2 regions of the Stenotrophomonas sp. GZD-301 genome follow, and region 2 is predicted to be linked to the other one. Evidence: riboswitches for the same ligand, from Rfam matches in the RefSeq annotation. Region 2 holds a riboswitch; the other holds the start of a gene.
What was found. Region 2 has a riboswitch for glycine ahead of gcvP (aminomethyl-transferring glycine dehydrogenase). Riboswitches for the same ligand answer to the same signal wherever they lie in the genome.

Region 1: it holds a riboswitch for glycine, as region 2 does, so the genes downstream of both, ACO6VK_RS19425 (trimeric intracellular cation channel family protein) here and gcvP (aminomethyl-transferring glycine dehydrogenase) in region 2, are expected to answer to the same signal.

Annotation. Positions count from the first base shown of each region.
Region 1 is NZ_JBMOWY010000081.1:5,950-9,343, forward strand. It holds gene ACO6VK_RS19400 (hypothetical protein) at 1-356, opposite strand, end outside; gene ACO6VK_RS19405 (DUF2750 domain-containing protein) at 353-772, opposite strand; gene ACO6VK_RS19410 (DUF2004 domain-containing protein) at 817-1,140, opposite strand; gene ACO6VK_RS19415 (ribonuclease E inhibitor RraB) at 1,170-1,517, opposite strand; gene ACO6VK_RS19420 (GIY-YIG nuclease family protein) at 1,585-1,848, opposite strand; glycine riboswitch at 1,893-1,975, shown strand; glycine riboswitch at 1,996-2,086, shown strand; gene ACO6VK_RS19425 (trimeric intracellular cation channel family protein) at 2,175-2,792, shown strand; gene ACO6VK_RS19430 (MdtA/MuxA family multidrug efflux RND transporter periplasmic adaptor subunit) at 2,997-3,394, shown strand, end outside.
Region 2 is NZ_JBMOWY010000013.1:69,003-72,396, reverse strand. It holds gene ACO6VK_RS03765 (siderophore-interacting protein) at 1-198, opposite strand, end outside; gene ACO6VK_RS03760 (multidrug effflux MFS transporter) at 363-1,586, opposite strand; glycine riboswitch at 1,880-1,981, shown strand; gene gcvP (aminomethyl-transferring glycine dehydrogenase) at 2,065-3,394, shown strand, end outside.

The DNA.
Region 1 (3,394 bases), on a different contig from region 2:
GGCACGCCCACCGCGCACAGCCGCATCGACAACGGCCACGCACGGGGAAGCGGCTCCCCGAAGTACTGTGCATAGGCCGGCGCGATCACCGCCTGCACGTCGTCCAGGATCAATGCAGGATCGCCGACGATCCGGCGCAGGAACGCAACCTGCGCGGCGGTGGGCGGCGCGTTGCCGACGGTCTCAAAACTGGCCAGCACGCCGTCGTCGTCGTCGTTGTCCTGGATCCAGTGACCCGTGTTGCCCGCGCCCACGATCAGCTCCAGCCGGCCCAGTTCCGGGTGCTGGAGATACTCGCGGCGGCGGAACAGGCGCGCGAAGAACCCGCGTGGGGCGGCACCCGACGCGCCGCTCATTGCAGTCGCTCCTGCTCTGCTTCGATGTCCGCCTTCAGGTGCAGCGGGTCCACCGTGGCGCCACGGTCAGCGCCCGCCGGCAGCACACAGGCCAGCCGCCCGTCGGCGGCCATGCCCGGCAGCCAGCGCGTCAGGAACGCCTCCAGCGCGATCGGCGCGGGCGCGGTGTCGGCCCACGGTCCGGTGGCCGCCCGTTGCGCGAACGCCGCGAAGGGCCAGAACGGCAGCACCTCCTGGCCCGTATCGGTGGCCGCCGCCACCCAGCCGCCCGCGTTGCGCAGGCTCCAGATTTCCTCCCAATCGGCCACGCGCTTGACGAAATAGTCGTAGCGCACCGCCGCGTCGCGGCACAGCACGGCATCGATTTCCTTCGCGCCGATGCGGTATCCGCCGGCTCCTTCTTCCATCGTCGTCATGACGCTCACTGCTCCTTGTGTCGGATGTTCCAGGGCGGTCCTCGTCAACTTTCCATCGAAATGCTGTCGATCGCGCCCGCGTCGTCGAAATGGACCGACAGCACGTACTGGGTGACGTCGCCCGGCAGGGTGAAGTCGATGTACTCCCTTTCATCCTCACCCCATGCCGAGGCGAACTGGAGCAGGCCGATGATGCCGGCGGTATCCGGTTCGGTCTGGCCCAGGTACTGCCGCCAGTAGCTGGCCGGCAGTTCCTCGCGATGATGGCTGACGAACAGGTCGACCCCGTCCTCCGCGGCCTCGGTGCCGATGGCCTGCTTTATCGCGGCCAGGGCGTGCGCCTGCCGCTGCGTTGCGATGTCGCTCATGTGCGTTCCTTGCTGATGATGGCGTGCGGTCAGCTGGCCTGCGACATGCAGCCCCAGCCGTCGACCTTGCCGCTGTAGGACACCGCCTCGCTGACCAGCAGGCCTTCGAAGCCGGCGATGTTCTGGTAGGTCGGGATCATCAGCGGATGCACCACCACCTGCCACGGGAAGTCCTCGTCTTCTTCATGGGCGGAGAACGACACCTTCTGCTCGTTGCGCAGCAGGTGCACCGCAAACGCGATGGCGACGTCTTCGGTCGGGAAGATCAGCGCGAAGTCCACTTCGCGGGGAATGGTCAGGTCATCGCCGTCCTGCAGCATGTTCCACAGCACATCGCCGTTTTCGTCTTCCGGGTACAGCGCAACATCGCGGGTCATGGCAATCCAGGGTGGGTGGTCTGCAGGGATTGTCGGCCAGGATCGCGTGGCCGACCAGTGGGTCTGCTCAGGGCGACTGCAGCCACGCCAGCTTGCGTGCGCGCGGCTGGCGCTTGAGCGCCCATTCGGCCTTCGATGCCGCCGCGCGGTCGGGGTAGGCGCGCATGGCGAGCACCTTCACCGGCGGATTGGCGCGCGTGTAGCGGGCGCCCTTGCCGGCCAGGTGGGCCTGGAAGCGGGCCGCCACGTCGGTGCTGATGCCCGCGTAGAAGCTGCCGTTGCGGCATTCGAGCAGGTACAGGTACCAGCAGGCGGGCGGTTCAGCGGACATACCGGGATTATCCCCCGGACCGGCGCCGCTGGCTGCTAGAATCCGCCCCGGATGCAGGAGAGAGGCGCCGCGCTGGCGCCCGCCGAAGGCGCAGGCTCCCATAATCGCTCAGGCCGGTGGCTCGATACGCCACCAACCATGCATCCGACACGCCGATCTGGAGAGAGGTCTTCAATGACCCGCCGAAGGGGCACGTGGCCTGGCCACCGAACTCTCAGGCAAAAGGACAGCGGGAGCGGCAACGGTATCCCACCCTCACGACAGTGCACCGCGCTGGCGTGCGGCGTGCGTGGTGCCGTCCCCGCCTGTCGTGTCCGGAGCCCCCCATGCTGCTCTCCCTGATCTACCTCATCGCCATCTCCGCCGAAGCCATGACCGGCGCACTGTCTGCGGGACGGCGGCGCATGGACCTGTTCGGCGTGGTCATCATCGCCTGCGTCACCGCGCTCGGTGGCGGCTCGCTTCGCGACATCGTGCTGGGCCACTACCCGCTGGGCTGGGTGAAGCACCCGGAGTACCTGGGCTTCACCATCTGCGCGGCGCTGATCGCCACCTGGGTGGCGCGCTGGATGCACCACTTCCGCCGCACCTTCCTGGTGCTGGACGGGCTGGGCCTGATTGCGTTCACCCTGATCGGCTGTGCGGTGGCGCGCGAGGGCGGGCATACCGCACCGATCGTGCTGATCGCCGGCATGCTGACCGGTGCGTTCGGTGGCGTGCTGCGTGACGTGCTGTGCAACGAGGTGCCGCTGATCTTCCAGAAGGAACTGTATGCGGTGATCACCCTGCTCACCGGCGCGGCCTGGCTGGTGCTGATGGAGCTGGGCATGTCGCTCAACGCGGCCACGCTGTGGTGCCTGGGCGGCGGTTTCCTGTTCCGCCTGCTGGCGATCCACTTCAAATGGGAAATGCCCAAGTTCGTGTACCGCGACGAGGTGCATTGAGCCGTTGATGCACACATGACCAAGGTCATGTGAGCGCAGCTGCATCGCGCGTTACCATAGCGGCCCCGTCTTCGCGGACGGCATCCAGCCACGCTGCGGCATTCGATCCGCGGCCCCGCCAGACATCCCCACTTCGTCTCGCCTGCCCCCACGGGCCGGTACCTCATGGACGCGCCAACCGCTGGTGGGCGCGCAGGATGCCCCATGTCTGCCCCGCTGCCCCCGTCGTCACGTACCCGCCGTCTGTTCAAACCGCTGTTGCTGCTGGCCGTGCTGGCCGCCGGCGCGATCGCCTGGCGTGTGTTCGCGCCGGCACCGGCGGACAAGGCCGCCCCCGCCGCCGCGGCCACCCCGGTGCGCGTGGCCACGGTGGTGCGCGAGGACCTGGTGGTGCGGCTGAAGGCGCTTGGCACGGTAACCCCGCTGCACACCGTGAGCCTGCGCAGCCGCGTCGATGGTGAACTGCTGCGGCTGGCGTTCCGCGAGGGCCAGCACGTCAAGGCCGGCGACCTGATCGCCGAGATCGACCCGCGCCCCTACCAGGTGCAGTTGGCGCGTGCGCTGGGCACCCAGCAGCAGAACCTGGCCGAGTTGGACAACGC
Region 2 (3,394 bases):
CCAGTCCTCGCCCTGCGGGACCACGGGCGCCGCCTGGCCGGGCAACGGGAAGAACACCTTGATGCGCTGATCCGGGCCGTCGGTCTTCATGTGGGCCACATCGGGCGCGGCGAAGACCAGCCGGGCCAGCGAAGGAGACAGCGACACGCGCTGCTTGAGCGCGACGTCGAACAGGCGGTAGGTCTGCTGTGCAGCCATGCAATCACCCTTGAAAGCGGCGGACGCGGTGTCCGCAGGGAAACGGAATGGCTGTCGTAAGGCACGAACTGGCTGGTGAGCGCACAGGATACCCGGCGCGCGCGTGCTGGCAATGCCGGCAACGCCACGATTGCGTGCAACGCAACCGTGACGTGCCGCCGACGTCATTGCGGCGGCAGCAGGGCCTCGCCGCGACGCTCGCAGTGACGCTCCCAGTACCAGAACGCCGCACCGATGGCGAAGAAGCCCGCATAGCCCAGCGCCAGGTGCAGCGGGTTGCTGCTGAGCATCGGCGACACCACACCGGCGACGACCGTGTTGATCATCAGCTGGATGAACATCTGCATCGACGAGGCCAGGCCGCGCTGCTGCGGATACATGTCCAGCACCGCCAGCGCCAGGATCGGGAAGATCAGCGCCATGCCGACGCCGCCGAGGAAGATCGGCAGCACCGCCCACGGCAGCGCGATCTGGGGCACCGACAGCACATAGCCCAGGTTGAGCAGCGCCGACAGCGCGCACAGGCCGAAGCCGATCGCGATCTGCCGCTGCGCGACGACCCGGCCGGCCATGCGGCCGGACAGGAACGAGCCCATCGTCATGCCACCGATGGTGGGAATGAACAGCCAGGCGAAGCCGCCCTCGCCCAGCTTCAGGTGCTGCATCACAAACACCGGCGCCGAGGCGATGTACAGGAAGATGCCGGAGAAATTGAACGCACCTGCCGCCGCCAGCCGCAGCAGCCGCGGGTGCGAGCCCATGCGCGCGTAGCTGCGCAGCAGCGCGCGCATCGACAGCGGCGTACGCGCCTGCACCGGATGGGTTTCCGGCAGCCACTTGCCGGTGGCCAGCAGCAGCACCACCGCGAACACCACCAGGAACCAGAAGATCAGCGGCCAGTCGCCGCCGCCGAGCAGAATCCAGCCGCCGATGATCGGCGCGATCGCCGGAGCCACGCCGAAGATCATCGACACCTGGCTCATCAGGCGCTGCGCGTCGGCACCGTGGTAAAGGTCGCGGATCACCGCGCGGCCCACGATCACGCCGACGCCGGCGGTCACACCCTGCAGCGCGCGGAACACCAGCAGCGTGGGCATGTCGCGCGACAGCGCACAGCCCACCGAAGCACCGATGAACAGCACCAGCCCGCCGATGATGACCCGCTTGCGGCCGAACGCATCCGACAGCGGGCCGTGGGCCAGGCTCATCAGGCCATAGAACAGCAGGTACACGCTGATGGTCTGCTGCACCGCGACCTGGTCCACCTGCATGCGTTCGCCGAGCAGCAGGAAGGCCGGGAAAATGGTGTCGATCGAGAACGGACCGAACATCGCCAGGCCTGCGAGCAGCAGGGCCAGGCGGCGGGTCGAGGGCGAGGCGGGCGTCATGCGGTCTTCCGTCTGGGCCATGCGCGAACGCACGGCGGGCGCCAGCCCGGAACGGGCGGCGCCAGATGAATACGAGGATCCCATGATGATAGGCCTTTGTGCGGCCGGGCACCATCGCCACGGCCCCGTTCGGGCGCCCATACCACCCCGTATTCATGTGGCGTAGGGACGCAGCGGATCAGGCCGCTGGGCTATAATTGCCGGGCTACATGGTGGGAGAAGCGGACAGGTGTTTTGAACCAGCCGCTGCCGAAGGCGCAACGCCCGTAATCGCTCAGGCCCGATACCACCCGTACCAAAACTCTGGAGAGACCGGCGAGTGCCGGCGCCGAAGGGGCACGAAGCACGCAGATGCGCGCTTTTAAACTCTCAGGCAAAAGGACAGAGGGGCACCCAGGAAGACCGCAGGGTCCGGTGGATCGCGCTTGTTCGCGCCACGGCCCGGCCGCCTTCCGAACGTGCGTGCCCACTCTCCGAGATGCCAGCCATGTCCAACAACACCCCTTCCCTGCGCGAGCTTGAACACAGCCACGCGTTCGTCGAACGCCACATCGGCCCGAACGACGCCGAGATCGCGCAGATGCTCGACGTGGTCGGCCACGCCTCGCTGGACGCGCTGACCGATGCGATCGTCCCGGCCGGGATCAAGTCGCCGGCACCGCTGGCCCTGCCCGAGTCGCTGACCGAGGTGCAGGCACTGGCCAAGATCCGCGCCATCGCCGACAAGAACCAGGTGTTCCGCACCTTCATCGGCCAGGGCTACTACGGCACGCTCACCCCGAACGTGATCCTGCGCAACGTGCTGGAAAACCCGGCGTGGTACACCGCCTACACCCCGTACCAGGCCGAGATCTCGCAGGGCCGCATGGAAGCGCTGATCAACTTCCAGACCCTGTGCGCCGACCTGACCGGCATGGAAATCGCCAACGCCTCGCTGCTCGATGAGGCCACTGCGGCCGCCGAAGCGATGACGCTGGCCAAGCGCTCGGCCAAGTCGAAGTCCGACACCTTCTTCGTGCACGACGCCGTGCACCCGCAGACGCTGGAACTGTTGCGCACGCGCGCCGAACCGCTGGGCATCGTGCTGCGTGTGGGCACCCCGGCCGAGGCGCTGGAAGCGGAAGCCTACGGCGTGCTGCTGCAGTACCCGGACACCTTCGGCCATATCGGCGACTACAAGGCGCTGGCCGATGCCGTGCACGCCCGTGGCGGCCTGGTGGCCGTGGCCACCGACCTGCTCGCCCTGACCCTGATCGCCGCCCCCGGCGAATGGGGCGCGGACATCGTGGTCGGCAACTCGCAGCGCTTTGGCGTGCCGTTCGGTTTCGGTGGCCCGCATGCCGCCTTCATGGCCTGCCGCGATGCCTACAAGCGCTCGATGCCGGGCCGCCTGATCGGTGTCTCGGTCGACGCGCAGGGCAATGCCGCCTACCGCCTGACCCTGCAGACCCGCGAGCAGCACATCCGCCGCGAGAAGGCCACCTCCAACATCTGTACCGCGCAGGTGCTGCTGGCGGTGATGGCCTCGATGTATGCGGTGTACCACGGCCCGGACGGCCTGACCCGCATCGCCCGCCGCACGCATCGCCTGGCCAGCATCCTGGCCGCCGCGCTGCGCGGCGCCGGCGTCAACGTCGGCGAGCACTTCTTCGATACGCTGCACATCAAGGACATCGACGCCAAGGCAATCCATGCCAAGGCTGCGGCCGCACGCATCAACCTGCGCGCGATCGACAGCGAAGCGGTCGGCATCAGCCTGGATGAAACCGCCACCCGTGCCGACATCGTCGCGCTCGGCCAGCTGTTCG